Regions from separate parts of the Pseudomonas sp. ASL3 genome, predicted to be linked through region 3. Evidence: predicted binding sites of a transcription regulator. Region 3 holds the regulator's gene; each other region holds the start of a gene.
The links. The regulator FliA, encoded in region 3, starts transcription of late flagellar genes. The targets are predictions, from matches to a motif close to CTAAAGTTTNNNNNNNNNNNGCCGNTAA.
Positions count from the first base shown of each region.

Region 1 (10,525 bases), 1.4 Mb from region 3:
ATAATGATCGGCTGATTGTTTTCCATGAATCAGCGACCGCGAACCGCTTGCTCCAGCTCACTGAAGCTGGGTCGGTGCGCCGGGTAAAGAACCTTGCGACCGAACTCCACAGCCAGCGACGGCGGCATGCCCGAAGCCGAAGCGACCAGCGAGGCCTTGATGGCTTCGAACACGTTCAGCTCTTCCTTGGCATCATGGGCCAGGGACGTCGCCAGCGGGCCGAAGAAACCATAGGCGGCGAGAATACCGAAGAAAGTACCGACCAATGCCGCACCGACGTGCATGCCAATGGCCGCTTTGTCGCCCTCGCCCAGAGAGGCCATGGTCACTACGATACCGAGGACCGCCGCGACGATACCGAAACCGGGCATGCCGTCGGCAACCCCGGTGACCGCATGGGAAGGATGCTCCAGCTCTTCCTTCATGCTTTGCAATTCCATGTCGAACAAACCTTCAAGCTCATGCGGCGCCATGTTGCCCGACGACATGATGCGCAAGTAATCACAGATGTAGGCGGTCATCCGTTCGTCTTTGAGCACGGCCGGGTATTTGGCGAAAATCGGACTGGCCGAGGCGTCTTCGATATCACCCTCGATCGCCATCATGCCTTCGCGGCGGCTTTTGTTGAGGATCTCGTAGACCAGGCCCAGAATTTCCAGGTAGAAGGTGTGATTGAAGCGTGAGCTGAACATCTTCAGCGACTTCTTGATCACATGCAGGGTCATATAACCGGGGTTGGCCTGAAGAAATGCTCCAAAGGCCGCACCACCGATAATCATGACCTCAAAAGGCTGAATCAGTGCTGCAATCTTGCCGTGTGACATGACGTATCCGCCGAGGACGCTCGCGAAAACGACAATGATGCCGATAATTTTAGCCATATAGAGAGATTTCTTACTGAGTCGGGTTCGAGGTCATGAGCGGAAGTTCTTGAAACTCTTCTTCTACTTATCGGCATAAGTGCGCCAGACTATAGCCAGTTCAGGCGAAAAGCCAGTTCGCCCCGTGTAGCGGGCAGTCTGGCGTCGATCCGCCTTGAATCCGGCATCCGATACTATCCTGACACCTCAGCCGTACAGGCCTCCTGCATGCCTCCAGAAACCTCAGCTCAGCTTCCCGTTCCGCGCAGCCTCGACGCTTGGATCAAGCAACTGGATGCCATCCGTTTACCGGTGCCGATCGCCAGCCACGGACGTGTGCTCGGCGCACTGGACGACAGCCGTCGCTCGTTGCGCGATATCGCCGAGCTGATGCAGGAAAGCCCTTCGCTGGTGCTCAGTGTGTTGCGCGAAGCCAATCATCACAGCACCGGCTTTTCGGAGCCGGCGGAAAGTCTTGAGGTGGCGATCAACCGCCTGGGGTTGAAACGCACCGAAGAGTTGCTTCAGCGCCTGCCCGCGCTGGATACGCAGGACATCCCGCCGACCCTGCGCCAGCTGCAACTGATCAGCCAGCACGCGACGCAGCAGGCCAACGGGCTGTTCGCCAGTCGCCTGGCGCGGCTCTGGCAGGACATTCATTGGGGCAGCCTGCTGTTTTTGTCGCCGCTGTGGCCGATGGCGATGGCCCACCCCAAACTGCTTGAAGAATGGGAGCTACGCGTCATTCACAAAGGCGAATCGGCGCTGAACGTTGAAATGCAATTGTTTGGCGTCGGCCTGCTCAAGCTATGCCTGGCGCTGGCCGACGCTTGGCGCCTGCCCATGTGGGTCACGCAGGGCTATCGCTCGCTGATCAGCGAACGTCGACTGCTGGTCAAAGTGTTGCGCATTGCCCGCGACCACCGTCACCCGCTGCGCCAACGGCAACTGCTGGACGCGGACCCAGTCTTGCGACGCTGGCTCAATCAACCCGCCAACACCATCCTGCTGGCCAACGGCGTGGCGCTGTCGGCGCAACAAGCCTGGGACAGCCCACACAGCGAGCGCTGGCAATTGCTGACCAGCCTGTACCTGCAACAGCCACTGGATGAACTGCAACAACAACTGCATCAACAAGCGGTGCAAAGCGCTCGCAATCACTGGGCGAGTGAGCTTTGGCATCCGGCCGAAGCCCTGCTCTGGCCATGGGAAACGCGGCGGATTCACCGTGGTTTGTTGCCTGCTCCACCCCCCACCGCCGAGGCGCTGCAAGCCTGGCGCAAGTACTGCGCCGAGCTGCTGGTAGAGCCGAGCCGCTTCAATAATGCGATGCACCTGACCACCTTTGCTCGCGATGCGCTGGTGGCGTGCGGCATGCAGCGCGTCATGCTGTTGATGACCGATCGCAACATGACCGCCCTGCGCGTCCATCAGATTGCCGGGCTGAACAAAGACGCCGCGAACCTGACCCTGAACATCAGCGCAAGTACCGTGTTGCAGCGCTTGCTGGCGCAACCGACCCAACTGCGCCTGACGCCGACCAATAATGCGCAGTTTTCGGCGCTGTTACCGGGTCAACTGAAAGGACTGTTCACTGGCGAGCATCTGTTGTTGCGCTCACTCAGCAGTAACGGTCGGGTGGTGATGTTGGTGTTCGCCGATCAGGGCGGCGGACCGCTCTCGGAGATCAGCGTGCAGGCTTTCGGTAAAACCTCGCAATGTATCGAGCGCGCGTTAAGCAGCTTTAGTAATCGCAAAGTCTGACTCGTGCGTTACAATTCGCCTCTTTTTTTCTGATCTGGAGACCTCAAATGTCTGACTTCTCTAGCTTGCCGTTGGTGATCGAGCCCAGCGACCTGCTGGCCCGCCTTGACGCGCCAGAATTGATTCTTGTCGACCTGACCAGCAGCGCGCGCTACAGCGCCGGGCATATCCCGGGCGCGCACTTTGTCGACCCCAAGCGCACGCAACTGGGCCAGGCACCCGCGCCGGGCCTTTTGCCCACGCAAGCCCAGCTGGAAGTGCTGTTCGGTGAACTGGGGCATAACCCCAAAGCGGTCTACGTGGTCTACGACGACGAAGGCGGCGGTTGGGCCGGGCGCTTTATCTGGTTGCTGGATGTGATCGGCCACTCGCAGTATCACTACCTTGATGGCGGGCTGCACGCGTGGCTGGCCGAGGCCTTGCCTTTGTCGAGCAATGTGCCGCACAGCGTCGGCGGTCCCGTGCCATTGACCCTGCACAGCGAACCGACCGCTACCCGCGAATACCTGCAATGCCGTCTGGGTGCCGCTGATCTGGCGATTTGGGACGCACGCGGGCCGACTGAATATTCAGGCGAAAAAATCCTCGCGGCCAAAGGCGGGCACATCCCCGGCGCGGTCAACTTCGAATGGACTGCCGGAATGGACGCGACACGCAGCCTGCGTATCCGTAAGGATATGCCGCAGATTCTCAAGAATTTGGGCATTACCAAGGACAAGGAAGTGATCACCCATTGCCAGACCCACCATCGCTCCGGCTTCACCTATCTGGTGGCCAAGGCGCTGGGTTACCCGCGAGTCAAAGGCTACGCCGGCTCCTGGGGCGAATGGGGCAACCATCCCGATACGCCAGTCGAGAAATAAGACGGGGCGTCAGCAGGACCCACCACTCTTTATAATTGCCACTTTTTTACAGAAGCTTCGCTTTAGGGATTTTGATGAAACAGCGTTTGTTTATCCTCAGCCAATACCTGCTGCCACACCATTTGTTGTCTCGTCTGGCTGGCTGCGTTGCCGAGTGCCGTGTGCGCTGGTTCAAAAATTCGCTCACCGCCTGGTTCGTCCGGCGTTATCAGGTAGACATGTCGCAAGCGTTGGTGGAGGACCTGACCGCTTACGAGCACTTCAACGCTTTCTTCACCCGCACCCTGAAGCCTGGCGTACGGCCGCTGGATGAAACCCCTGGCGCGATTCTCAGCCCTGCCGACGGCGCCGTCAGCCAATTGGGTCCGATCGATCATGGCCGGGTCTTCCAGGCCAAGGGTCACAGCTTCAGCGTGCTAGAACTGCTGGGCGGCGATGCGAATTTGGCCGCACCCTTCATGGGCGGCGAATTCGCCACTATTTACCTGTCGCCAAAAGACTATCACCGGGTCCATATGCCGCTGGCCGGCACCTTGCGTGAAATGGTTTACGTGCCAGGGCGCATTTTCTCGGTCAACCAGACCACCGCCGAAAACGTCCCGGAGCTCTTCGCCCGTAACGAACGCGTGGTTTGCCTGTTCGATACCGAGCGCGGTCCGATGGCAGTGGTACTGGTGGGCGCGATGATTGTCGCCTCGATTGAAACGGTCTGGGCCGGTTTGGTGACCCCACCCAAACGCGAGCTGAAAACCGTGCGCTACGACGAAGCCGCCCGCGCACCGATCCATCTGGAAAAAGGCGCTGAGCTTGGGCGCTTCAAGCTGGGCTCGACGGCCATTGTGTTGTTCGGGCCGGATCAAGTGAAATGGGCCGAGCAACTTGGCGCCGGTACCCCTGTGCAGATGGGTCAGGCACTGGGTCTGGCTGCGCAGGTTTGACCGCAGATCACATCTTGAGCGCGCCCAATCCGATGCGCTGGCAGTCACTATCGCCAGCCATCGGAGGTACTGGACCATCGAAGGCTGCGACTGTAAGCCGATACTGTTAGAGTCGGACTTGGCTTTGTTCTGAAGAGCTGCGGATTGAGCCACCGTGTTGTTGGAGTTTGCCGGGCACATGAGTAATTCAAGTCTCCATCTGTTGTTGCGTGTACCCACGCCTACACAGCCGAGCCTGTCGTTCTGTGAAGCCACCCCGCGCGACCTGAAACACTGGATTGCCACCCTGCCCAAAGCCAACCTCGGTGAAACCGCCCGTCTGCTCTATCAAGCCCTGGGCGAACTCAATCAGTTACTGACATCCAGCGACAACCGCCTGCATCTGCTCGAACTGCTGCGCCCTGAGGTGTATTACGTCTGCAAGAACCTTGAGCGACACTTCCTCAGTCAAGCGATTGTGCTCGACGAACGCCCGCGCAAAGTCGCCAACCTGTGCCAGGCCCTGCAAAACCATTTGGCGGTGGGTTACAAACAGATCATCGTGCGCATCGCGCCGCGCTTCTCCAAGGAGCGCGCAACGCTGCTGACCACTGCCGCGCAGCGGGCCCTGCACTGCCTGAATGGCCCACTGATTCGCGCCAGTCAGCTGTATTGCCCCGTGCCGGACGGTCTGTGGCTGGAACTGCATCAGATTTATCTGATTGCCCGCCAGTACCAGTTACACAACATCGCCGTGCCCGACAGCCTGGCCAGCCACACCCGCACTCTGAGCGTCGAGCAAACGTACGTGGTGGCGTTGTTGCTGGGTTGCTCGCGCTGCAATCAAATGCGCCAGCTCAATATCGGTCGTCTGGCCGACGTCCTCGAACCCTGGAGCGCGCTGGTCAAACTGCAATCCCCAGCCGAGGCCACCAGCCTGTTCGCCGTGGCGCAAGCCGTCGATGCGCCACCGCGCTACAAATCGCTGTTCCTCGATGAGCAGCTATCGAGCCTGCTGGGGATCAATCCGCTGCCATTGGCGGCAGCCATCAAGGATTACCTGGATTTACCCGCCGAACAGCGTGGTCAATCGCCGCTGCTGGTGCCACATGGTTTTACCCTGGATCTGCTGCAGCATTTGGCGGCGGCCTGGGGCGATGTCTCCGAACGGACGTTTCAGCGCACCGTCGGTCAAGGCGAGCTGACGCTGTGCATCGGCATGAGCGCCCTGCACTATTACCTTGGCGGGCAAACATCGTTCAGCGAGATGCTCAAACTGCCCGCCGTCAGCGAGGTGGCAAAGTTCAGCACGCAGTTTGCCAACAGCCCCTCGAGCGATGCCTGGTCCATCGCCTTCGATACCCATCGTGACGGTACCTCGGACCATATGCTGCCGTATGAAGAGATCCAGTATCTGCAGACCGAACAGGGCGGCGGCGATCCGGTGTCCAATGCCCAGCAGACGTTTCCGACCCATGTCCTGCACGTCATCAACCACAGCCCAGGCGGTTATTGCCTGGCATGGCCCAAAGAGGTCCCCAGCCAGTTGCAGGCCGGGGAAATGATCGGTATTCAAGACGCCCCCGGCCAAGGCTGGAGCATCGCAGTCGTGCGCTGGATTCGTCAGGTGCGCAGCGGCGGCACGCAAATGGGCATCGAGCTGGTAGCGCCCCATGCTCAGCCGTGCGGCCTGCAATTGATGCGAACCACCGATCAAAGCACCCCGTACCTGCGAGCATTGCTACTGCCGGAAGTGCGCGCAATCGACCAGCCAGCGACGTTGTTGGCCCCGCGCTTGCCGTTTCAGGAAGGCAACAAAGTGAAGATCAACACCAGCGGTGAAGAGCGTCGCGCTGGCTTGGGCAAACGTCGCACCGGCACCGGCAGCTTCAATCAGTTCGAGTACCAGACGATTGAAGCACCGCGCACGCAAGGACCCGCCGGCACCACGACTGACGAAGAGTTCGATTCGTTGTGGACGTTGTTGTAGCTCAAGACCGCGTCAAACTATTCGCAGGGAGGGGCTCTACGTTGCCTGGTCTGGCGCAAAACCATAGGAGCTGGCTTGCCTGCGATTGGGGTCACGCGGTGTATCAGGCACACCGCCATCGCGGGCAAGCCCGCTCCTACAAGGGTTTGCATTTCCCTGTGGGAGCCTCTCAGCCGCGCCCATCCCGGTCACGGAAGCCGAGCAGGTAAAGAAGCCCGTCCAGCCCCAGCGTCGAAATCGACTGTTTGGCTGACTGCTTGACCAGTGGCTTGGCGCGGAATGCGACGCCTAGACCGGCAATCGCCAACATGGGCAGGTCATTGGCACCGTCACCGACTGCAATCGTCTGCTCCAGGCTCAAGCCTTCCTTGTGCGCCAGCTCACGCAACAGGTCGGCTTTGCGTTGGGCATCGACAATCGGCTCGATGGCCACGCCCGTCACCTTGCCATCGACCACTTCCAGCTCATTGGCAAACACATAGTCGATGCCCAGCTTGGCTTGCAGCTGTTTGGCGAAATAGGTGAAGCCGCCTGACAGAATCGCAGTCTTGTAGCCCAGACGCTTGAGTTCGGCGAACAGGGTTTCGGCACCTTCGGTCAGGCGCAATGAGGCACCGATTTCATCCAGCACGCTCACGTCCAGACCCTTGAGTAGCGCCAGACGCTCTTTGAAGCTGGCACGAAAATCCAGTTCGCCGCGCATGGCCCGCTCAGTGATTTCCGACACCAACTCGCCGATACCGGCAGCCTTGGCCAACTCGTCGATGACTTCGGCCTCGATCAACGTCGAGTCCATGTCGAACACTGCCAGACGACGGTTACGCCGGAACAGCGAATCCTGCTGGAAAGCGATATCGACATTGAGCTCTTGCGCCACACTGAGGAATTCAGCCTGCATCGCCTTGGGGTCGGCCGGCTCGCCGCGCACGGAGAACTCGATGCAGCCCTTGCCTTTATCTGCCGGGGTGTCCAGCGGCATGCGTCCGGACAAGCGATCGATCTGATCGATGTTCAGGCCGTACTTGGCAGTGATGGAACTGACGCGCTGCAATTGCTCGGCCGTGACCTTGCGTGTGAGCAGCGTCACGATATGCCGCGCCTTGCCCTGACCGTTGACCCAGTGCTGGTAATCCTCTTCGGACACAGCCGTGAAGCGCACTTGCTGATCGAGCTTGTAAGCGGTGAACAGGATATCTTTAAGCACCGAAGAGCCCTGTTCGGTCCCCGGGATTTCAACCAGGATGCCAAACGACAAGGTGTCGTGAATCACCGCCTGACCAATGTCGAGAATGTTCACGCCACCCTGGGCAAGTACCCCGGTAATAGCCGCAGTGAGACCCGGACGGTCTTCACCGGTGATGTTAATCAGGACGATTTCGCGCAAGGCGCACCCCCGCAGTGGAAAAAAACCGCATTCTAACCACTTTCAGTGACCATCGGGCACAGCGAGCGCTTTGCCGCTCAAGGGTCGGTCGCTATACTGCCCGGCAACCTCACCGAAAGAGCCGTGCTCAGTGAACCGGCCCACGCCAGTTAAAACCGATAATTTCTTCCTGCTGATCTTCCGGGCATTGCGCCATCGCCGTGTACCGCTTGCTTTGCGTATTGCCAGCCATAACGTGATTCTGGTCGCCTTGGCGCTGGTGATCTATGCCTGCGTCATGGGTTTGCAGTTCAAGCAGGCCATGCACGAACAGGCTGACGCGCTGGGCCAGGCCCTGACGACGCAAACTGCCACGTCTGCCACCGAGCTGCTGGTGTCCAACGACATCCTCAGCCTCAATGTGCTGCTCGGCAATCTGGTGAAGAACCCGCTGGTAGCACATGCCGCCATTTATAGCGTGGACAACCGCATTCTTGCCGAAGCCGGCCAGCGCCCGAAAAACGGCCTGCTGGGCGAAGCCGGAGGCTTGTACGAAATCAAGATCACCTTCCAGGACGTGATCGCCGGCCATTTGCGTATCAGCCTGGACATGGCGCAATTCCAGCAGCCCATGACCATCAGTTTGCAAAGCATGGGCATCCTCAGCGGGATTCTGCTGGCATTGGCATTGGCGTTGAGCTTGCGCCTGGGTCGTTATATTTCGACACCGCTGCTGCAATTGCGCGTCTGGCTGCGTGATATCGACGAACACACGCCAGCAACCGAGCGCCAGGATGAAATCGGCGATCTGGCCCGACAACTGCACGCCGCTTTCGCGCCGGAGCCTCCTGAACCTGCGCCGATACCAGAGCCTGAATACGACGAAAACGAAGGCGACGATCCATACCTTGAAGCGGAAGAAGACGTCGAGTCCGTGTTTGCAGCCAATGACCTGCGAGACCCCGATTTCGACGAGACACCTAAACCTCGCGTATCGACGCAAGCGCCGCGGCGTGTTGTTGTCGCCGAAGAAGATCAAGAGGACGGAGAAGACCCCTTCGCCGATCTGCGCGATCACTCCAGCCCGGCACCGGTGATCAAACGCGCTCCGGTAGCTCCGGCAGCCCCGACCCAGCCGCAACACAGTGCGGTCCTGGCCGTGCAACTTGGCGCTCAGGATCAGCTGCGTCGCTTGCCCCGTGCCCGCCTGACTGACCTGCTGCAACGCTACCGTGATTGTCTCGATCAGGCCGCTTCGCTATACGAGAGCGAACTGCACACCCTGAACGACGGCAGCACGCTGATGCTGTTCCACAGTCAGGAAAGCGGTGATGATTACCTGACCAACGCCATTTGCTGCGGTGAACTGCTGCGTGCGCTGAGCCATGCCTTGCAAATCGAGGTCGCGGACAGCGGTATTACCCTGCAATTGCAGTTGGGCCTGACGCTGGGTGACAGGCTGTTCGGTCTGAGTCAGATCGACCTGCTACTGACCGAAACCGCCCAGAATGCCCTGGCCCTCTCGCAGCACAGCCGCAATCTGCTGCTGGTCGAGCGCAAGATCAGTGACGATCTCCTGATACGCCAACGTGCCCGCATCCGCCCTATCGCCAGCCCGGAAGGCGCGTGCTGCGTCGAGCGACTGATGGAGCCCTACCCGTCCATGCTCGAACGCCAACTGGCGCGGATGCATGAGAGCCGACGCAAGGTGTAGGCATTCGCAGGCTTGCCTGCGAACGGATCGACACGACGTAACTGGCACCCAACAAAAAGCCCACATCGCTGTGGGCTTTTTGTTGGGCGATGAAACCACTTCCTTAGAAGCGGAACACTTCCATATCGGTTCGGATCGGCGAAGCCATCGGCATCTTTGGCTTGTCCTGGTCTTTAGTGTTGTGGACCTGAACCGGTGCTGCCTTTTTAGGTTCTTCTACGACGGGCTGGTTGGCCAACGGCCTGACCGCAACGCTCAACTGATCGGCCAGACGCTGTAACAGCACGCCCTGCGCCTTCACCTGTGCGGCAGAGGACCCGGCATGGGGCTCTTCCAGGTGAACCAACTTGCTGTCACGAACCTGGCCCTTGCGATCGAGCAAGCGCCATTGCGCATCGAGGATCGCGGGCTGGTTTACGCCCGAATCAAGCCGGGTGATGGACAGCACAACCTGCACGTCCGGTGTGAAACTGGCAGCGGCCGGGGCCAGTACAACGCGCTGACTGTCCAATTTCCACGCAAGCTGGCGCAACAGCAATTGATCGATATCCGAAGACAGACTGCCTGCCCAACGACCATCGGTCGATGCGGTCAGGCTGCCGTCCGGCTGGCGCTGCAACAGGGTTTCACGTTGCAGATAGTCAGCCACTGAAACCGGACCCAATAAAACGGCCAGTCCAGCACTTTGTTTAGGTTGACCCGGCTCTCCAGCGTCGAGCTGATACAAAGAGGTGGGTTGCTGCACACTGCAACCGACAAGACCAAGTACGCCGGTCATTAACAATACAAAAGGAAGGCGTAAAAAATTCATCATCCCATCCAGATAGCCGCCACAAGGCGAATCACAGTCTAAATACTCACAAAATCCATGAAGGCACTCAGCCACGCCGGTGACCCAAGACCCCATATCATCCGTGAATATTGGCTGTGACTCCAGCGATTATGCGTCGATCTTCGCGTCAAAACGAAGACCGAGCGCTCTAAACCGCCGTTATAGGGTATTTTCCACCAGCAATGCATCCACTCGCTGGAAGCCGCGCGGAAGCTTATTACC
Region 1 is NZ_CM155281.1:4,971,478-4,982,002, forward strand. Features, by position in the region: gene motB (flagellar motor protein MotB) at 1-26, opposite strand, end outside; gene motA (flagellar motor stator protein MotA) at 30-881, opposite strand; gene AC1MEE_RS22960 (HDOD domain-containing protein) at 1,089-2,624, shown strand; gene AC1MEE_RS22965 (rhodanese-like domain-containing protein) at 2,672-3,487, shown strand; gene asd (archaetidylserine decarboxylase) at 3,556-4,425, shown strand; gene AC1MEE_RS22975 (molecular chaperone) at 4,604-6,394, shown strand; gene serB (phosphoserine phosphatase SerB) at 6,564-7,778, opposite strand; gene AC1MEE_RS22985 (histidine kinase) at 7,909-9,471, shown strand; gene AC1MEE_RS22990 (PqiC family protein) at 9,575-10,282, opposite strand; gene parC (DNA topoisomerase IV subunit A) at 10,463-10,525, opposite strand, start outside.
Region 1: a site for FliA is predicted at 949-976, ahead of motA (flagellar motor stator protein MotA). Genes of this name have one in related genera too.

Region 2 (10,525 bases), 1.4 Mb from region 3:
CCAGATCGCCCTCGGTGATCGGCTCGCCACGCTTGCTCAGGTAGTCAGGTGAAGCGCAGAAAACATGTCGCCCTGTACCCAGGTAACGGTGGCCCAAAGCAGCGGGCCAGACATCTGAACCACCGACTCGAACGACAATGTCGATGCCCTCCTCCACTGGGTCGACGAATCGATTGGAAAACGAAATGTGCGGCGACAGCATCGGGTGCTTTTCGACGAACTCAAGAATGACCGGAAGCGCGTGCAACCGCCCGTAGGACGCAGAGAGATCAATGCGAATCCTGCCACGAGGCTCGGTGTTTTCCGCATGCAAGGACAGCTCGCCTTCCTCGAGATCGGCCAGCACACCGGTGCAGGTTTTGTAGAACGCAGTCCCTGCATCGGTCAGAGACAAACGCCGTGTCGTGCGATGGAACAACCGGGTTTCAAGCCTGCTCTCCAGTCGGGCGATGCTTTTGCTGATGGCCGAGCCCGTCAGGTTCATCCGCTCGGCAGCCGCCTTGAAGCTACCGGAATCCGTGACGCAGACAAATACATCAATGCCCTTTAACCGTTCGGAGGAAAACATAAAAGCCTCTTATTCATGAATTAAGTTCAACTCACTAAATAAAAGGTATCGCAAAACGGAACATTTTTCCCCAGTAAGCTGGCGCGACACACGCTGTGGCGGTGCCGAAGATCTCGGAAAAACTGCGTCACGGCCGGTCAACCAGGGAATCAGCATGCAAAGCCAGAAAACTTCAATTCTCTATGGGGGCAACGCCTCCTATGTTGAAGAGTTGTATGAACAATTTCTCAATGACGCCTCAGCCGTTCCCGAGCAATGGCGTAGCTATTTCGAGTCACTTCAGCTGCCGGTGGAAAAAGGCCAGTTCCACGTAGACGACATCGCACATGCGCCGATCGTCGAGGAATTCATTCAATTGGCACGCGGGGTAGAACGCAGGGCATTGTCGCTCACGGCGCCAGACCTGGACGTTGCGCGTCGACAATTGGCCGCACAATCATTAATCGCGACCTATCGCATGCTTGGCGCGCGTCGGGCGAATCTTGATCCGTTGAGGTGGGCGCCGCTGCCTGCCATGCCCGAGTTGTCGCCGGCATCTCACGGATTAGACAGCGCGGACTTATCAAAAAAAATAGGACTGCCAGGTCATCATTTCTGGAAAGGCGAAGCATCGATTGCCGATCTGGTATCCGCACTGGAGACAACCTATTGCGGAAAGCTGGGCACGGAATTCATGTACCTGAGTGACCCCGTGCAACGCGACTGGTGGCAAGACCGGCTTGAGTCCACACGAGCAAAGCCGATGCTCGGCCCCGAGAAAAAGCTGCGCATTCTTGAGCGACTTTGCGCTGCCGAAGGCTTTGAAAAATATTTGCATATCCGTTACACCGGACAGAAAAGATATTCGCTGGAGGGCGGTGAATCCTTGATCGTCCTGCTCGATGAACTCATCAGCCATGGTGCAAAAAACGGTGTGCGCAATGTGGTCATGGGCATGGCCCACCGTGGTCGTTTGAATGTTCTGGTGAACACGGTTGGCAAGCTGCCAGCCGCACTATTCGACGAGTTCGAGAACAAGGCTCTCCACGCGGGGGACGTGAAGTATCACAAGGGATTTACGACCAGCATAGAAACGGAAAATGGTGCGGTGAACGTCGCCCTGGCCTTTAACCCGTCCCACCTGGAGATCGTCAACCCGGTGGTCCAGGGGATGGCTCGTGCTCAAAGCGAGCAATGCGAAGCGTCCCGAGGTGACAACGTACTGCCCGTGGAAATACATGGTGACACGGCCATTTCCGGCCAGGGTATCGTCATGGAAACCCTGAGTTTGAGTTACACCAAAGGCTATGGCACCGGCGGTACCGTGCATATTGTCGTGAACAATCAGATTGGTTTTACCACGTCTGACCCGCAAGAAACCCGGTCTTCGTTTTTTTGCACTGACATTGCAAAGCTGATCGAGGCGCCGGTCTTGCACGTGAACGCAGATGATCCTGAGGCGGTTGTCAACGCGGTACGGCTCGCGCTGGATTACCGCAAGGCATTCAGCAAAAGCGTTGTCATCGACCTGGTGTGTTTCCGCCGGCACGGCCATCAGGAACAAGACACGCCCCATATGACTCAGCCGCTGATGTACCGCTCGGTGGCTACCCATCCGGGCGTACGCCGGCTGTATGCCAACAAACTGGTCGCCTCTGGGCTGATCACCGATGAGCAGGTTTTGTCCATCATGCAGGCCTATCGCGCCGGACTGGAAAATGCTCGGCCTGTCGCCAAAAATGAAACGGCACAATCTTCATTTCAACATCCGGAGCAAAGCAATTACTCAGCTCCGCCACCGGGGCAGATCCAGGCTCTGGCTGCCCGTATTTCCGACTTGCCAGCCGATCTGAAACTGCACCCTCTTGTCTCCAAGGTGACCCAGAGTCGGCACGAAATGGCGACAGGTGCAAAACCTCTTGATTGGGGCATGGCTGAACACCTGGCGTTCGCGTCAGTGCTGTCTGTGGGTGTCGATGTACGGCTCAGTGGCGAGGATTGCGAACGCGGTACCTTCGGCCATCGGCACGCTGTTCTGAATCCGCAGAATCGGGAAGTGCGTGGACAAGGTAAATATCGACCTCTGGATCATATTGCCCCAGAGCAAGGTAATTTCACGGTCATCAACTCGGTATTGTCCGAAGCGGCAGTCCTGGCCTTTGAATACGGCTACACCATTGCGAAGCCTGAGACACTGGTGCTGTGGGAGGCTCAATTCGGCGATTTTGCCAACGGTGCGCAAGTGGTCATCGACCAGTTCATCGCCTCCGGCGCTGTCAAATGGGGACAGCACAGCGCGCTGACAATGCTGTTGCCTCATGGTCAGGAAGGTCAGGGACCCGAACATGCTTCCGCCCGACTGGAGCGCTACCTGCAACTGTGCGCGCAAGACAATATGCGTGTTTGTCAGCCTACGACGCCGGCTCAGTTCTTCCACTTGCTGCGCAGGCAGGCGTTGTACTCCGCCCCCCGGCCATTGATTGTGATGTCTCCGAAATCCTTGCTGAGGCATCCAGAAGCCGTGAGCGATCTGGAGGAATTCTCCAAAGGGTCTTTTCAAGAGATTGTGGGTGAGCGGTTTACCCTTCCCGCGCTAGACAAAGTGACCCGAGTGATCGCCTGTTCAGGAAAAATCCACTACGAATTGTTGGCGCACCGTCGTGCAGTAAAGGCTGAACATATCGCGTTTGTTCGTCTGGAACAGCTCTACCCTTTTCCTTATGGAGCATTGGCTGAAGAGCTCGGTCGTTACAAAAACCTGCAATCGGTGGTCTGGTGCCAGGAGGAGTCCCGTAATCAGGGTGCATGGAAATTCGTCGATGATTATCTGCGTGACATGATCCCCGAGGCGACCACGCTTCGTTATGCAGGCCCACCACCCGGCGCATCCACCGCACCAGGCAATATGTCGATGCACATTGAGCAACAACAACAGGTCATCGAAAGCGCGTTCTCTTGATGGGGCATGCGCCTGGATAAACAGCTTGGGTGGCCCACAACAGTCAGGACCGTGAAGCTGCCGGTGGTCGTTGCATTTCGCTTGTCGCCGGCGTTTGGCTAAGCTGAACAAATCGGGACGAACTGAAACCCAAGTGATAGCGCCCATCAGCGAATCTGGATTGGCATTCAGACGGTAACCCACAAAGGAGATTAATATGTATACGGTTATAAGAACCTACTTGGGTGCGGGAGCAAAGCAGCTTTTCGATGTTCTAGAAGAGCGCAAGACCGACGTAGAAGCTACCCTCCGGAAAGTGCCTGGCCTCGTAAGCTACACACTGCTAAATACTGGTGATGGCGGTATATCGGTGACTGTTTGCACGGACAAGGCCGGCACCGATGAGAGCTTGAAAGTTGCGCGCGACTGGATCCAGAAAAACGCCTCGAATATCCACGCGAACCCGCCGGTCGTCACGGAAGGTCCGGTCATTGTGCAGATCAATTAGCGCGCCCTTCCGATTGATCTCACGACACTACGCTGTCGCAGTCAATGCTTTTGCCGATCCTGGTCACTCTGCTGCCAGACTGCCACCGATCTGAGGTTTTGTACGCTTGCTTCGCAGAGATGTGATCGTCCACAAACCATCAGATTGGGTTCGTAAGGTCACGCTCGGAGTGTGGCCTGTATGATCTTATTGCCTGTCATGCGATTCGCCACCATAGCGAGCAGCACGGCGTCTTTTTGGGACACTGCGGACTCGGATCAGTCTCCGTCAGTTTGCGGTGGAAGCGAACGAGGGCTCAGGGTCGATTTCCGTCAGTCGCGACAGGCAGAAATCGGCCAAAAGCAGACCATGGAAGGGATCGTCGAAGGGGGTGGTCACCGTGTTCAGGAACCAGAGTATCAAGGCACTTGTTGTACCTACAGATACCCTGGTGATGTAAATGGACATGGGCCGGTGGCCGACCTGAAGCCGTCCTCAGGACCTTAAAGCTTGAACTGCGCTACCAGGGCATTGAAGGAGACGGCCAGCCGCGACAGTTCCTGGCTGGAGGCGCTGGTCTGGTTGGCACCAGCAGCGGTCTGGGTCGAGAGGTCCTGGATGTTCAGCAGATTACGGTCCACCTCACGGGCGACCTGGGCCTGTTCTTCGGAGGCCGAAGCAATCACCAGATTGCGCTCGTTGATGGTCACGACCCTGTCTGTAATCTTCTCCAGCGCCGCCCCGGCGCTCTGGGCCAGTTCCTGGGTGCTGGTGGCCAGCGACAGGCTCTTGCCCATGGCCGTGACGGCCCCATTAGCGCCCGATTGCACGGTACTGATCATGCCTTCGATTTCTACGGTCGAGGCTTGGGTGCGGTGGGCGAGCGCGCGCACTTCATCGGCCACCACCGCAAACCCGCGCCCCTGTTCGCCAGCACGGGCGGCTTCGATGGCAGCGTTGAGCGCCAGCAGGTTCGTCTGTTCGGCGATGCTGCGGATCACGTCCAGTACCTTGCTGACTTCCCGAATGTATCCGGCCAGTTCGGTCACCGTCTCGGTCGACTCGGTGATCTCTTGCACCATGGTGCTGATGCCCATGAGCGTATGGTCGACCTGACTGCGGCCATGAGCGGCGTCTTCAGTCGCGGATTTAGAGGCCTCGGAGGTCGACACGGCGTTGCGCGCCACTTCCTCGACCGCCGCAGTCATTTCATTGACAGCGGTGGCCGCCTGCTGGATTTCGTCATTCTGCCGCGTCAGGCCCCGGGTACTTTCCTCGGTCACCGCGCTCAGCTCTTCGGCGGCCGAGGCCAACTGATCCGAGGCGCTGGCGATCTGCTGAAGGGTGTGCTTCAAGCCGCCCTGCATGTCCGCCAAGGCATTGAGCAGTTGCCCCGCTTCATCGCCACGGGTAGTGGAAATGCTCTGGGTCAGATCGCCACCGGCAATGCGCTGGGCACTAGCGACCGCCACCGCCAGTGGGCGGGTGATCATACGCGCAATTAGAATGCCCAGAGCGATGGCCACCAGAAAGGCGATCACGATCCCGACCAGCAGAGTCAGCCTGGAGCTGGCTTCGACTTCCCGCCCTTCCTCGGCACGTTCTTTGATCTGCCGATTGGTCGAATCGATCATAACCCGTAGGTACTCGCGGGAATGATTGAACACGTCAAGCGACAGCACGTCCAAGCGAGTGCGTGCCTGAGCAAGATCGCCGGCGTCCATCAGCTCAATAACCTTCTGGGCACCTGCCACATAAGCGGGCCACAGTTCTTCGTACTTGTCCCCCGCCGCCTGCTCATCATCCTCCATAGGCGTGGTACGGTAGGTCGCGAAGGCCTTTTCCGCCCGAGCCAGATCCGTCGCCAGGCCCTGGCGAATACGCGTCCTGTTCTCTTCGGACACGTCGCCGGCCTGAGCGTCGAGCAACCGGTAGAGCCCGCGGTTGTGAGCGGTCAGGCTGATCAGGGTCTCGCCGGTGTTACTCGCTGAGACCAGGCTGTTGGAAAAGGTCAACGACAGCGCAGCGGACAAACGACTGATCCCCACCATTCCCAACCCACCCACGGCTAGGGTGATCAGGGCGCAGATGACGAACGAGGACAAAAGCTTGGTCGAGAATTTGGACTGATTCAGAATGTTCATGTGGCGAACTCGATGGATTGGAAGTGATGATCTCGGAGCTTAAACGATTCTTCAGGAACGAACCTGTGCAATATCAAAATAACATCACTTTATCGGCGGCGTTCGCCTATTCTGAAACTCCTTCAGATTTTCTCTTGGCAAGGGGTACCTGGGACTCTCCGAACAAGTCCTAAGATGTGCTGGAATACGCCCTTGCTGGCCGCGCCGCACCTATGTGTAGATGAGTAAGCGCAGCCTGATCTACAAGGCCAAACGGAAATTCGAGTATTGCAAAGCCCAGACGAGTGCCAAGATTGAACACCCGTTTCGGGTGATCAAACACCAGCTCGGCTATATGAAGGCGCGCTTTCGCGGACTGATAAAAAACACAGCGCAGCTGACGGCGCTATTCGCCCTATCGAACCTGTGGATGGCTCGAAAACAGATTATGGGTTTGGTGTGAAGCAAGTTGATCGGAGTTTCGGATCAGGTAGTGAGGACGTATTTCAGTACATCTGAGCACTTATTCGGAGAGTCCTTAGCCAATGTCCACAATGGGTCGATTGTAGCCCTTCGCAATACCCAGCAATTGGTGGTATGCGGCCAGTGGAGAGAGTTATTGAACAGTGCTTTGTTGAGCGAAGCTGGCGAGACGCGTTCGACAGCATCTCTCTTAACATGCCGCAATATCACGTTGGATGATACCTACAAATGGGGCCGAAAACCGAAGAGCTGATCTGCGTTCTTGACCAGCTTGCTACGATGCTTGAAAGCGATGGAGTTGCTCACTGGAGCTTGTGGGTGCGCAAGGTACGAGCACGCCTGCTCAACTCTGATTACTCTGGGATCACTTACCTATTATCAGGCTACGGCGGAATGGGCTCGTTCAACGACCTCGTTCTTGGCCAATGCCACGATGATGGCGTTTTTTCCTGGAAACCTGGCTACGTAGAGTTAAACGATAAATTCGATAAATTGCGCAGCGAGGCTGCCCAACTTGCGGATGCAATAAGGCGTTCGCAAGACTGATGGCAATTCACACCAACAGCAAACTAATACACGCGCGTTAAATTTCACATCCACTTTGACCGGGGTCGGCCTTGGGTCGGTACTGGCCCGTTGTTGCAACATCGCCAGGAGATGGATCCCTCAACGCCAGAATTATTCGCTATCCTGAGAAGTCATTTTGCTGAGCACAATCACACTATCTACGCGCTTGCGGATATTAAGTACGTCACCTTCTTGCCAACCCATTTCCTGCACCAGCTCATCAGGCAAGCTAACGATCTGATCGCCGCTGCCGTCACCGGCATCAATCAATGTTGACTGAAAGCGGCTCTCGCCCAGGGCCTGCAACAGTAGCCGCAGGCCGCCTCCGTTCGACACAAAACCACGTACACTGATCAGTCCGTATTGTTCCAGCAAATCGGCAGCAGCATCGAGCACTTCTGTCGGCACAACGTCAGTCGAGCGGATTAGCTCAGTGACATCGCTGGCGGCGTGCTGCACTGCCGGCATCGCTGAAAGCGATCTGTTCAATACGGTGTCGCAGGTCATCCATGACGCCTCCTTAGGTGCTGAAAACCGATGTGCAAGCAGTTCGAATAACAACCTTTTACGCAGTATGCCAATCTCGTGATCACTCACCTATACACCCCGCCGCCGACCAGTTCGTATGCTCATCACAACGGACACTGACCCAGCGCGTTCCTACCAATTGCCCAGGCATTCCACAGACCTCACAAACCGACAAAGACGCCTCTTGCGCGTTGTCGACCGCTGCGCGGCACCTGCCGTCACCGCCTTCATAGTAGAAACGCAATCCGCCAAATTTTTCCTTGATCTGTCGTACCATTACCGGAGGAACATCAGGGTTCTCATTGAGGTAATTCGTGAGGCTTCGACAGAGCTCATCAAGCAACTCTAACCATCCCGGATAACACGCAATTTCACGCATATGCTCGCTAGAAAACATCTCGGGATAGCGCCTTCGCAATAACGGCAGCAAATCATCTGTCATGAGCCTCCACTCCCATTGCTCGACGAATCTGTGGATCTCTCAGCGCGGCTAACTCAGGCATGCTCATAAGCTTTCTGGCACCTCGGCTGGCGAGTGTATACAGCGTGTTTTTGCTTTCAAAAAGCAGCCGTTGACCAGGTGGCGTGAGTTGGACAGCGCACACGATACCGTCGCTTTCCAATCCGCTTCCCCTCACTACCGCATACCTCGCAAATCGTCAGCGAACCCTCCATAGCTTTGTTCACTATGCCCCGGCAAACCTCATCCCCACCGCGATAATATATCCGCAGCCCGCCCCACTTTTCTTTCACCCGTATGACTGTGATCGCTGGGACATCGTGGTGCGCATCAAGGTAGCATTGGAGCGCCTGACAGACGTTATCCAACACTATCCACCACCCGGGCATGCATGCAATTTCACGTATGGCCAAGTCATCAAGAAGCAGGCGGTGTCGCACAGGCAAAACCGCCAGGAGATCACTTTCCATCGTCCACCCGGAATTCGCTGCCGCACTGCTGCGCCAGCGCAAAGACCGATGGCACTCCAGCAGACTTGCGTGCCCCCCGCCCTGCGAGTACGAAGAGCATGTCCTCGGTCTCAAAAAAACAGTCCTCGTAGCGGCTCTGGAAACCGGACAGCACACCGTGGGATAGGTCACCCGCCGCATCGCCTGCGTTAACAACAGAGTTCGCATACAGGACTGTTGGCTGCAGTCCATTCTCCTTAACCAGTCGTTCGTGTCGGTCGGTCAACATGACATCAATCAGCATCCAATTTCTGACGATGCAAAAAGCTTTGTCCCCAAATACCTCCGTTGCCGTGAAGATAAGCCCGTCGTCGTCAAGCCTTGAGCCATGAAGGATTCTGGCGGGCCCAAAAAGCAGATCCGCTAACAATTCAGTTTCCAAAAATCTGCCTCACCTTTAAAGGGGTCTTTACCCTGTACGTTTGCCGAGATTCGACTCGCGCCTGGCGTTGCTGAGGGGGCGAAGATCAACTCGTTATTGCCATTACCGCCCGAGCACTACCCCGTTTCCGACGGCCTGGCCCTATTAGCATGTAGGTGGTGTTTTTTGTCTCGAAAAAGCATCCCGTGAGCGAGCGCTGAAATGTGCTGCGCACCCAGTCGCCAGGCTGACGCTTGCCACTGCTGTGCAGAACAACGTTGGCGGCATAGAGAACGTTCGGTGCCAACCCATCTGCCGCGAGCGATGCTCGGTAGTCGTCAGAAACCTCAACTTCAACGATCGTCCAATCGCGGACGAGGCAATGAGGTCGACCAGAGAAGGACAGGATTGCCTCCACCTCAGCCGCCGTTTCGTCTCCATCAAACCCTGGCGCGGGCTCGGCTTCGCCGTAAAGCAGCTCCACGACTTCGGCCAACAGAGCAGTCACCGTGATGCCCCTACTTTACAGAGCACGTAACGCAAGTTCGTTACTGCTTGCTCGACGCCAAGGCCTTCCTGACGTGAACGCAAAAGACTGGCCGCAAGAGCTTTGGAAAACGCTTCGATGGTCATTCGATCCACTGCTTCCCAGCTGACACCCAAGGCATGGACTTGTAATTGTCGAGCGCGTACCAAGCCGCCGACGCGAGCCCGCTCTTCCAAATATCCTGGCTGAGCAAGTACTTCGCGGGGATCTATCGAGACACGCCCATCTTCTACCTTCAACGTCTTGAGAGCCTTGATCGATTCGGTGATCGCCCGCATTTCATCAGTCATTGGTTTTGATTTCCAAAAGAGCACATGCCCCCCTTCTGCTATGAAAGAAATGCCGCACACAGTTTTTCAATGAAGCACCCCGGAAAAACGGGGGCTACCGCCTTCCCGGGCCCAGTCACACACGACATACCGGCTACCACCGATAGTTTCGAACAGCATGTAATCGCCGTGCTCCGCCCACCGGATCAACGTCGAAGTGCGAATGGTTGCGCCGTCTTCAAAACGGCCACGGCTCTCACGGAAAACGACGCCTACTAGGCAATTGATGTCGTGATCGAAGAGCGCACAGCAGAGGTAACCTGTGATCGGAACTCCAAATTTTGTGCTGACGGCCCGCTGCACACTCGCCGGCATACCGACAGGTTTGGTTTCCACCGGAGACTGATGAGTCTCTAACAACTTAAAATATTTAGGCATTATTGAACCGAATAAAATGGGCCAAGGGCGCCGTTCTGATGCCACCAGTGCGCGACCACATAGAGCCCACCGCCCTGTGCCACGACTACAAGGTAACCATCGCGGTAATACCGTCGCTCGATGGGTGGCGTATGCACAGGAAGGCCTTCAGGGAATTGATGCCTATGGTCACAAAACATCAGCCCAGTCATTAGCGGTGGTCGCTCTAGCGCGCAAGCTAGAAACCCAACGATGTCGTAGTCATTGATGACCTCTCTGGCTTTCTGAA
Region 2 is NZ_CM155281.1:2,254,433-2,264,957, reverse strand. Features, by position in the region: gene AC1MEE_RS10405 (LysR family transcriptional regulator) at 1-568, opposite strand, end outside; gene AC1MEE_RS10400 (2-oxoglutarate dehydrogenase E1 component) at 723-3,506, shown strand; gene AC1MEE_RS10395 (hypothetical protein) at 3,703-3,993, shown strand; gene AC1MEE_RS10390 (methyl-accepting chemotaxis protein) at 4,476-6,116, opposite strand; partial or broken gene AC1MEE_RS10385 (transposase) at 6,337-6,558, shown strand; gene AC1MEE_RS10380 (DUF6966 domain-containing protein) at 6,807-7,124, shown strand; gene AC1MEE_RS10375 (AbrB/MazE/SpoVT family DNA-binding domain-containing protein) at 7,257-7,652, opposite strand; gene AC1MEE_RS10370 (hypothetical protein) at 7,735-8,115, opposite strand; gene AC1MEE_RS10365 (DUF6957 family protein) at 8,593-9,024, opposite strand; gene AC1MEE_RS10360 (DUF6957 family protein) at 9,110-9,511, opposite strand; gene AC1MEE_RS10355 (hypothetical protein) at 9,508-9,840, opposite strand; gene AC1MEE_RS10350 (hypothetical protein) at 10,257-10,525, opposite strand, start outside.
Region 2: a site for FliA is predicted at 6,206-6,233, ahead of AC1MEE_RS10390 (methyl-accepting chemotaxis protein). Genes of this name have one in related genera too.

Region 3 (10,525 bases):
AAGGCGCTGGCAGTGGCAGCGGGCTTGATGGTGGTCATGGGCCTGGTGCCGGGCATGCCGCACATCTCCTTTATCAGCCTGGGGGCTATGGCCGCCGGTTTTGCTTATCTGGTCTGGAAGAAGCAGAACATGGTCAAGGTGCATGCGTTGCAAGAGGTCCAGCGCCAGCAGGAGTTGTTGCCTTCGCCATCGCGTGCGCAAGACTCAAAGGAATTGGGTTGGGATGACGTCACACCGATCGACATGATCGGTCTGGAAGTGGGTTACCGCCTGATCCCGCTGGTGGACCGCAATCAGGGTGGTCAATTGCTGGCGCGGATCAAGGGGGTGCGCAAGAAGCTCTCTCAGGAACTGGGCTTTTTGATGCCGACCGTGCATATCCGCGACAACCTCGATCTGGCGCCCAGCGCTTATCGCCTGACGTTGATGGGTGTCACGCTTGCCGAGGCCGAGATTTATCCGGATCGCGAGCTGGCGATCAACCCAGGGCAAGTCTTCGGTACGCTCAATGGCATCACTGCCAAGGACCCGGCGTTTGGTCTGGAGGCAGTGTGGATCGAAGTCAGCCAGCGTAGCCAGGCACAGTCCCTCGGTTACACGGTGGTGGACGCCAGCACGGTGGTCGCGACCCACCTCAACCAGATCCTGCACAAACACTCCCATGAGCTGATCGGTCATGAAGAAGTGCAGCAACTGATGCAGTTGCTGGCCAAAGGCTCGCCAAAACTGGCCGAAGAGCTGGTGCCCGGCATCCTGTCACTCTCGGCACTGCTCAAAGTATTGCAGGCATTGCTGGCCGAACAGGTTCCGGTCAGGGATATCCGCAGCATCGCCGAGGCGATCGCCAACGCGGCACCTCGGAGTCAAGATACCGCCGCGTTGGTCGCTGCGGTGCGGATCGGATTGTGCCGCGCTATTGTCCAAAGCATTGTGGGGGTTGAGTCGGAGCTGCCTGTTATCACTCTTGAGCCAAGGTTGGAACAGATATTGCTCAATAGTCTTCAGAAGGCGGGTCAGGGACAGGAAGAGGGCGTTCTTCTTGAGCCAAGCATGGCTGAAAAGCTCCAGCGTTCGTTGATTGATGCTGCCCAGCGCCAGGAAATGCAGGGTCAGCCAGTGATTTTGTTGGTCGCAGGACCGGTTCGCGCCATGCTGTCACGATTTGGACGGTTGGCTGTACCGAACATGCATGTTCTGGCGTATCAGGAAATTCCCGACACCAAACAGGTCACGATCGTCGCGACTGTCGGGCCCAACGGCTGAGGTAGTGAGTCATGCAAGTTAAGCGTTTTTTCGCCGCCGACATGCGTCAAGCCATGAAACTGGTTCGTGATGAGTTGGGCGCCGATGCAGCCATCATTGGTAACCGGCGGATTGCCGGCGGCGTAGAGCTGACTGCTGCTCTGGATTACAAGCTTTCCGCGCTGGCGCCGCGGGTGCCGAACATCGAACTCGAAGACGAGCTGCGCAAGACGCAATCGCGCATTGTCTCTGCACAGGCCGAACTCGGCACCCGTGGCGACAGCGACTCATCGATCAATCGCCAATTGTTCTCTGGCATGCCGCTGAGCGCTGCCGATACGCACATCGAGCCGACGTTCGATGAGCCGCCACGACCTGTCGCTCCGGCCCCTGCCGTTGAGCCAGTCGCCGGGCAGCGCGCTTACGAGTCCATGCGTTTCGAATTGAACGGCCTGCGCGAACTGCTCGAAGTGCAGCTCGGCTCTCTGGCCTGGAATCAACTGCAAGGTAGCCGTCCGCAGCAGGCCAACCTGTGGCGCCGCTTGCAACGCATCGGCCTGTCGGGTCCGCTGTCGCGGGACCTGCTGGCGATGATCACCGATATTGAAGAGCCCCGTCAGGCGTGGCGTATGTTGTTGGCCCACCTGGCGCGGATGATCGCGACCCCCGACGTCGAGCCTCTGGAAGAGGGTGGCGTGATCGCCATGGTCGGCCCGGCTGGCATGGGCAAAACCACGACCCTGGCAAAACTGGCGGCGCGGTATGTATTGAAATATGGTCCGCAAAACATCGCGCTGGTGAGCATGGACAGCTATCGGATCGGCGCCCAGGAACAGCTTAGAACGCTGGGTCGCATCCTCAATGTGTCCGTCACCCACGTTGATCCGGGTCAGTCATTGGCGCAGGCGCTGGAGCCGTTGCTGCGCAAGCGAGTGGTCTTGATCGACACCGCCGGCCTGCAAGCCAGCGATCCGGCATTGCGTATGCAGTTGGAAAGCCTTGCCGGTCGCGGAATCAAGGCGCGTAATTATCTGGTGTTGGCAACTACCAGCCAGAAACAGGTTCTAACCGCTGCATACCACAGCTACAAACGCTGCGGTCTGGCGGGCTGCATTCTCACCAAGCTGGATGAAACCGCCAGCCTGGGCGAGGTATTGAGCCTGGCAATCAGTCATGAGTTACCGGTGGCTTACCTCACGGATGGGCCGCGAATACCGGACGATTTGCATTTGCCGCGTCGGCACCAATTGGTGAGTCGTGCGGTCAGTGTGCAAATGCAGGAAGAGCCAAGCGAGGAAGCTATGGCGGATATGTTCGCGGATCTTTATCACAGCCCGAACAAGCGGGTTGGGTAAGGCATGACATTGGAATGTACCTACATACAGGGTCTGCCGAGCATTGTTCATTCAACGTACGCGCAGCCAGTAATGTGGCCTCGGTCTAAGCAAGACAAGGTAAAGAACTAACATGGGCAGCATGCATCCCGTACAGGTTATCGCGGTGACTGGCGGCAAAGGTGGCGTCGGTAAGACTAACGTGTCAGTGAATTTGTCACTGGCTCTGGCTGAGCTCGGCCGGCGGGTCATGCTGCTGGATGCCGACCTGGGTCTGGCAAATGTCGATGTCTTACTCGGCCTGACCCCCAAACGCACCCTCGCCGATGTGATTGAAGGACGTTGTGAGCTGCGCGACGTGCTGCTTCAGGGGCCGGGCGGGATTCGTATCGTACCGGCCGCCTCTGGCACCCAGAGCATGGTCCATCTGACACCTGCGCAACATTCCGGGCTGATCCAGGCCTTCAGCGACATTGGTGACAACCTCGATGTGCTGGTGATCGACACGGCTGCCGGTATTGGCGACTCGGTCGTCAGCTTCGTGCGCGCCGCCCAGGAAGTGTTGTTGGTGGTGTGCGATGAACCGACCTCGATCACTGACGCCTACGCGCTGATCAAACTGCTCAACCGCGATTACGGCATGAACCGCTTCCGGGTGCTTGCCAACATGGCGCAAAGCCCGCAGGAAGGCCGCAATCTGTTCGCCAAGTTGACCAAGGTCACGGATCGCTTCCTGGATGTCGCCTTACAATACGTCGGCGCCGTGCCTTACGACGAATGCGTGCGCAAGGCTGTACAGAAGCAGCGCGCCGTGTACGAAGCGTTCCCGCGCTCCAAATGCGCCCTGGCCTTCAAGGCCATCGCGCAGAAAGTCGACACCTGGCCGTTGCCGGCCAACCCGCGTGGGCATCTGGAGTTTTTCGTCGAGCGGCTCGTACATCAGACGAGTGCGGGACCGGTGCTATGACAGCCAGCGGCTATCGCATGTACAGCAAGGCGTCCAAGGACTCCCAGTACGAGCTGATCGAGCGCTATGCGCCGCTGGTCAAACGCATCGCCTATCACCTGCTGGCGCGTTTGCCGGCCAGTGTACAGGTCGAGGATCTGATTCAGGCGGGCATGATTGGTCTGCTCGAAGTCTCGACCAAATACGACGCCACCAAAGGCGCGAGTTTCGAGACCTACGCCGGGATCCGCATTCGTGGCGCCATGCTCGATGAAGTGCGCAAGGGCGATTGGGCCCCGCGTTCGGTGCATCGAAATACGCGCATGGTCAGTGACGCAATTCGGGCAATTGAAGCTAAAACCGGTCGTGACGCTAAAGATCACGAGGTTGCGGCCGAACTCCAATTGAGTCTCGATGATTATTACGGGATTTTGAACGATACCTTGGGCAGTCGGTTGTTCAGTTTCGACGATCTGTTGCAGGACGGCGAACATGAGGGACTGCATGAGGATGGCGCAAGCGCTCAGCTTGAGCCATCGCGCGACCTGGAGGATGAACGCTTCCAGGCAGCGCTAGCGGATGCGATTGCCAATTTGCCAGAGCGTGAGCGACTGGTCTTGGCGCTGTACTACGACGAGGAGCTGAACCTCAAGGAAATTGGTGAGGTGTTGGGGGTCAGCGAATCACGGGTCAGCCAGTTACACAGCCAGTGCGCAGCTCGTTTGCGAGGGCGTTTGGGGGAATGGCGAGCGCGTTGACAGGCAGTGCGCGACCCTTGGTGGTTTCGCGCTGACTGTAAGCCGGCTGTGCAAAGCGTTGCGTGCGAAGAAGATAAGACTAGGCAGGAGCCGGTCAGTCAAGGTCCTTCAGGGCCTGCTGTGCCAGTTTCCCGACCTGTTGATTTACCAAGCCCGTCGTCGTTTTCGTGCAGCCGTTGTGTGCTGTGCCGGTTTTGATTGAACAGCGTATTCAGGTGCTGAGTGCGTTAAAGACTGCTTGGAGGTCGAATTGGACAAGAACATGAAAATCCTCATCGTTGATGACTTCTCAACGATGCGGCGGATCATAAAAAACCTGTTGCGTGATCTGGGGTTCACCAACACGGCTGAAGCGGATGACGGGACGACCGCGCTGCCGATGCTGCAAAGCGGTAGCTTCGACTTTCTGGTGACTGACTGGAACATGCCTGGCATGTCCGGCATCGATCTGTTGCGCCACGTGCGTGCCGATGATCGCCTCAAGCACCTGCCAGTGTTGATGGTAACGGCTGAAGCCAAGCGTGATCAGATCATCGAAGCCGCTCAGGCCGGTGTGAACGGTTATGTGGTCAAGCCCTTCACGGCCCAAGTGCTGAAAGAAAAGATCGAAAAGATCTTCGAGCGCGTCAATAGCTGATGTTCGCCGCGAGGGCTCTATGGAGCAGACAGAATCATCAATGGGAGACTTCGAGTCGACCCTGAAGCAACACGCACACGAGTTGGTCAAAAGCCTTGAAAATGGCCGGTTTGGCGACGCTGTGCAAATGATCCACGAGCTGAACCAGACCCGCGACCGTGGCCTGTATCAGGAAGTCGGCAAACTGACTCGCGAACTGCACAGTGCGATCGTCAATTTTCAAATTGACCCGAACATGCCGCAAGCCAAGGAAGTCTCGCAGATCACCGATGCCACCGAGCGCCTGTCTTATGTGGTCAGGCTGACCGAGAACGCGGCCAATCGGACCATGGATCTGGTGGAGCAAAGCACGCCTTTGATGGGTGGGCTCAGCACCGATGCTGCTGCCTTGAGTGCCGATTGGGCGCGCTTCATGCGTCGCGAAATCGGTGCCGAAGAGTTTCGTGAGCTGGCTCGGCGTGTCGAAGGTTTCCTGTCGCGCAGCGAAAAGGAAACCCGGGAAGTGTCCGGCCATCTCAACGATATTCTGCTGGCTCAGGATTACCAGGACCTTACCGGTCAGGTGATCAAGCGCGTGACCCAACTGGTCACGGAAGTGGAAAGCAACCTGCTCAAACTGGTGCTGATGGCCAGCCAGGTCGATCGCTTTGCCGGGATCGAACATGACCATCAATCGATCCGAACAGAAAAAGATCAAGAAAAACATCTGTCTCAGGGTGAAGGTCCGCAGATTCATGCCGATAAGCGTGAAGACGTCGTATCCGGTCAGGATGATGTTGACGATCTGCTATCCAGCCTGGGCTTCTAGGTCGGTTGACGGTTAATTTTAGGGAGCACCCCAATGAGCTTCGGCGCCGATGAAGAAATCCTTCAGGATTTCCTGGTAGAGGCCGGCGAGATTCTCGAGCAATTGTCCGAGCAGCTGGTCGAGCTGGAAAGCCGACCTGATGATGCGGACTTGCTCAATGCAATTTTTCGCGGTTTTCACACTGTAAAAGGGGGCGCCGGCTTCCTCCAGCTCCATGAGCTGGTGGAGTGCTGTCACATCGCCGAGAACGTCTTCGACATCCTGCGCAAGGGTGAGCGTCGCGTCGACTCGGAATTGATGGACGTGGTCCTGGAAGCATTGGATGCGGTCAACGGCATGTTCTCTGAAGTGCGTGAGCGCACCGACGTGACCCCGGCCACGCCAGAGCTGCTTGCAGCATTGGCGCGTCTGGCCGAGCCGGCGTCTGCTGTTGAGATCGCTGCGGCTGCGCCGGTCAGCGTTGAGCCGGAGCCGGTGTCCGAAGACATTACCGATAACGAATTCGAACAATTGCTGGACTCGCTCAACGCGGTCAAGGCGCAGGCTGCGGCCTCCGCGGTAACGCCAGCCTCGGCTGCGCCGGTTTCGGCGTATGCCGGAGGCCCTGACACCGGTGACGAGATCAGCGATGCCGAGTTCGAATCGCTGCTCGATCAACTGCACGGCAAAGGCCAGTTCGCCGTTGAGGCAGCACCTGCTGCGCCGGTCGCGGCCGCCGCAGCTCCTGCCAGCAATGAAATTACCGACGATGAATTCGAAGCACTGCTCGATCAGTTGCACGGCAAAGGCACGTTCGCCGCTGAGACTGTCGCGCCAGTAGCCGCTGTCGCTGCTGTGCCGCAAGGTGCTGCGGTTGCCGCGAATGGCGATCACATCTCCGACAACGAATTTGAAGCGCTGCTCGACGAGCTGCACGGCAAAGGCAAGTTCGAGCCCGAAGCTATTGCAGCTGTTGCAGCACCTGCACCCGTGGCCGCCAAGGCTGCTGTGGTGAAAGCGCCTGAACCGGCGCGGGCTGCTGCAGCCCCGGCCCCGGCTCCGGCCAGAGCGCCAGCACCGGATAAACCGGATAAACCAGCGGCGTCGGAAGCTGAAACCACCGTACGGGTCGATACCGCACGCCTCGACGAAATCATGAACATGGTCGGCGAGTTGGTGTTGGTGCGTAACCGCCTGGTCCGCCTGGGCCTCAACAGCGGCGATGAAGCCATGTCCAAGGCGGTGTCGAACCTTGACGTGGTGACAGCTGATCTGCAGACCGCGGTGATGAAAACCCGCATGCAGCCGATCAAGAAAGTCTTCGGCCGCTTCCCGCGTCTGGTCCGCGACCTTGCGCGTCAGTTGAAGAAAGAGATCAATCTGGAACTGGTCGGCGAAGAAACCGACCTGGACAAGAACCTGGTCGAGGCGCTGGCCGATCCGCTGGTCCACTTGGTGCGCAACGCGGTGGACCACGGGATCGAATCCCCGGAAGAACGCGAAGCGTCAGGCAAGTCCCGTGGCGGTCGAGTGATTCTTTCGGCGGAACAGGAAGGTGACCACATCCTGCTGTCGATTTCCGATGACGGCAAAGGCATGGACCCTAACGTCCTGCGTGCCATCGCCGTGAAACGAGGCGTGATGGACAAGGATGCCGCCGACCGCCTGAGCGACACCGACTGCTACAACCTGATCTTCGCCCCAGGGTTCTCGACCAAAACCGAGATCTCCGATGTGTCCGGGCGTGGCGTGGGCATGGACGTGGTGAAAACCAAGATTGCCCAGCTCAACGGTTCGATCAACATCCACTCGACCAAGGGCCTGGGCTCGAAAATCATCATCAAGGTGCCGTTGACCCTGGCGATCATGCCGACCCTGATGGTGATGCTCGGCAATCAGGCGTTTGCCTTCCCGCTGGTCAACGTCAACGAGATCTTCCACCTTGACCTGTCGCGGACCAACGTCGTCGATGGCCAGGAAGTGGTCATCGTGCGCGACAAGGCCTTGCCACTGTTCTATCTCAAGCGTTGGCTGGTCGCATCGGCTGCTCACGAGGAACAGCGTGAGGGTCATGTGGTGATCCTGTCGGTCGGCACCCAGCGCATCGGCTTCGTTGTCGATCAACTGGTGGGTCAGGAAGAAGTGGTCATCAAGCCGCTGGGCAAAATGCTGCAGGGAACGCCGGGTATGTCGGGCGCCACCATTACCGGTGACGGTCGGATTGCCTTGATTCTCGATGTACCGAGCATGCTCAAGCGTTACGCCGCGCGGCGTATTTGATTCCGGTGCTGCGGGTCGCGCCAAGCGTCCGCAGCGCCTATTGGAGTGTTTATGGTAGTTAAGGTCCTGGTGGTGGACGATTCAGGTTTCTTCCGCCGCCGCGTCTCTGAAATTCTTTCTGCGGACCCGAATATCCAGGTAGTCGGCACGGCGACTAACGGCAAGGAAGCCATAGAACAAGCGCTGGCGCTCAAGCCTGACGTGATTACCATGGACTATGAGATGCCGATGATGGACGGCATCACGGCGGTGCGGCACATCATGCAGCGCATCCCGACACCGGTCCTGATGTTCTCCTCACTGACCCATGAAGGCGCCCGTGTCACGCTGGACGCGCTGGATGCCGGTGCAGTCGATTTCCTGCCGAAAAACTTCGAAGATATCTCGCGTAACCCGGAGAAGGTCAAGCAACTGCTGTGCGAAAAGATCCACACCATCTCGCGCAGCAATCGTCGTTTCAGCGGCTATACCGCTTCGGCGCCGCAAGTCGCGGCGCCGTCTGTAACCAGCGCTGCGCCGTCTGCCACCAGCACCTTCAGTACCGGATCGACGATTCCCCGCAGCCTGCCGGTCCGTCCGGCGTCCGCGCCTGTACCGGCGGCCTCGACCTACTCACCGGCACCCAAGCGCAAAGCCTATAAGCTGGTGGCGATTGGTACGTCAACCGGTGGCCCGGTGGCGCTGCAGCGAGTGCTGACGCAGCTGCCGGCCAACTTTCCGGCGCCTATCGTGCTGATCCAGCACATGCCGGCGGCGTTCACCAAGGCGTTTGCCGAGCGTCTGGACAAGCTGTGCCAGATCAGCGTCAAAGAAGCCGAAGACGGTGATATTTTGCGTCCGGGTCTGGCATTGCTGGCCCCTGGCGGTAAACAAATGATGATCGACGGTCGCGGCGCGGTGAAAATCCTGCCCGGCGACGAGCGTCTGAATTACAAGCCTTGCGTGGACATCACCTTCGGTTCGGCGGCCAAGTCCTACGGCGACAAGGTTTTGGCGGTGGTGCTCACCGGCATGGGCGCCGATGGTCGCGAAGGCGCGCGTCTGCTCAAGCAGGGCGGCAGCCATATCTGGGCGCAGGACGAGGCGAGCTGTGTGATTTACGGCATGCCCATGGCGATCGTCAAAGCCAACCTCGCTGATGCGGTATACGGCCTGGACGAGATCGGCAAGCATTTGGTCGAGGCCTGTCTCTGATGGATGTACTGAGCCTGATCGGGATCATCCTGGCTTTTGTCGCCATCATTGGCGGCAACTTCCTGGAAGGCGGACACCTGACTGCGCTGCTCAACGGTCCGGCGGCGTTGATCGTATTGGGCGGCACCCTGGCGGCTTCGCTGTTGCAGGCACCGATGAGTGCCTTCATGCGCGCCATGCAGATCGTGGGATGGATTCTGTTCCCGCCGCGCATCGATCTGGCTGGCGGCATCGACCGCGTCGTCAACTGGAGCCTGACCGCGCGCAAGGAAGGCTTGCTCGGGCTTGAATCGATAGCGGACGCGGAGAGCGATAGCTACTCCCGAAAAGGCTTGCAACTGTTGGTCGACGGCGCTGAGCCCGAGGCCATTCGGAGCATTCTGGAAGTGGATTTCATCACCCAGGAAACCCGCGACATCCAGGCCGCCAAGGTGTTCGAAAGCATGGGCGGCTACGCGCCGACCATCGGCATTATCGGTGCGGTCATGGGCCTGATCCATGTGATGGGCAACCTGGCAGACCCGAGCCAGTTGGGTAACGGGATTGCCGTGGCATTCGTCGCCACCATCTACGGTGTGGCGTCGGCCAACCTGATACTGCTGCCGATCGCCAACAAGCTCAAAGCCGTTGCCATGCGTCAGTCGCGTTACCGCGAGATGCTGCTCGAAGGCATTTTGTCCATCGCAGAAGGCGAGAACCCGCGCTCGATCGAATTGAAGCTGCAAGGCTTTATGGAGTGATGCACTAGCCATGGCCCGTCGTCGCCCGCCCGAAGAGCATGAAAATCACGAACGTTGGCTGGTGTCCTACGCCGACTTCATCACCTTGCTGTTCGCTTTTTTTGTGGTGATGTATTCGATTTCATCGCTCAACGAGGGCAAGTACAAGGTGCTCTCGCAGGCCTTGATCGGTGCTTTCAACGAGCCTGACCGCAGCCTCAGGCCGATCCCTATCGGTGACGAAAAGCCGCTGACGGTCAAGCCAGCCGAGCCGTTGATCAAGGACAGCGAGCAGGTCGACGCAGGTCTCGCACAGAACTCGGTCAATCCTTTGCAGGCGATTGCCGATGACGTGCGCGATGCCTTTGGCGATTTGATCAAATCCAATCAATTGACGGTCCGTGGCAACGAACTGTGGATTGAAATCGAACTCAACTCCAGCCTGTTGTTCGGCAGCGGCGACGCCATGCCCAGCGACATCGCATTCAACATCATCGAGAAGGTCGCGAAGATTCTGCATCCCTTCGACAACCCGGTGCATGTCGAAGGCTTCACCGATGACCAGCCGATCCGCACGGCGCAGTACCCAACCAATTGGGAATTGTCCTCGGCACGGGCTGCGAGCATC
Region 3 is NZ_CM155281.1:3,612,517-3,623,041, reverse strand. Features, by position in the region: gene flhA (flagellar biosynthesis protein FlhA) at 1-1,263, shown strand, start outside; gene flhF (flagellar biosynthesis GTPase FlhF) at 1,275-2,597, shown strand; gene fleN (flagellar synthesis regulator FleN) at 2,710-3,543, shown strand; gene fliA (RNA polymerase sigma factor FliA) at 3,540-4,280, shown strand; gene AC1MEE_RS16735 (chemotaxis response regulator CheY) at 4,543-4,917, shown strand; gene AC1MEE_RS16730 (protein phosphatase CheZ) at 4,937-5,725, shown strand; gene AC1MEE_RS16725 (chemotaxis protein CheA) at 5,759-7,984, shown strand; gene AC1MEE_RS16720 (protein-glutamate methylesterase/protein-glutamine glutaminase) at 8,036-9,178, shown strand; gene AC1MEE_RS16715 (flagellar motor protein) at 9,178-9,918, shown strand; gene motD (flagellar motor protein MotD) at 9,929-10,525, shown strand, end outside.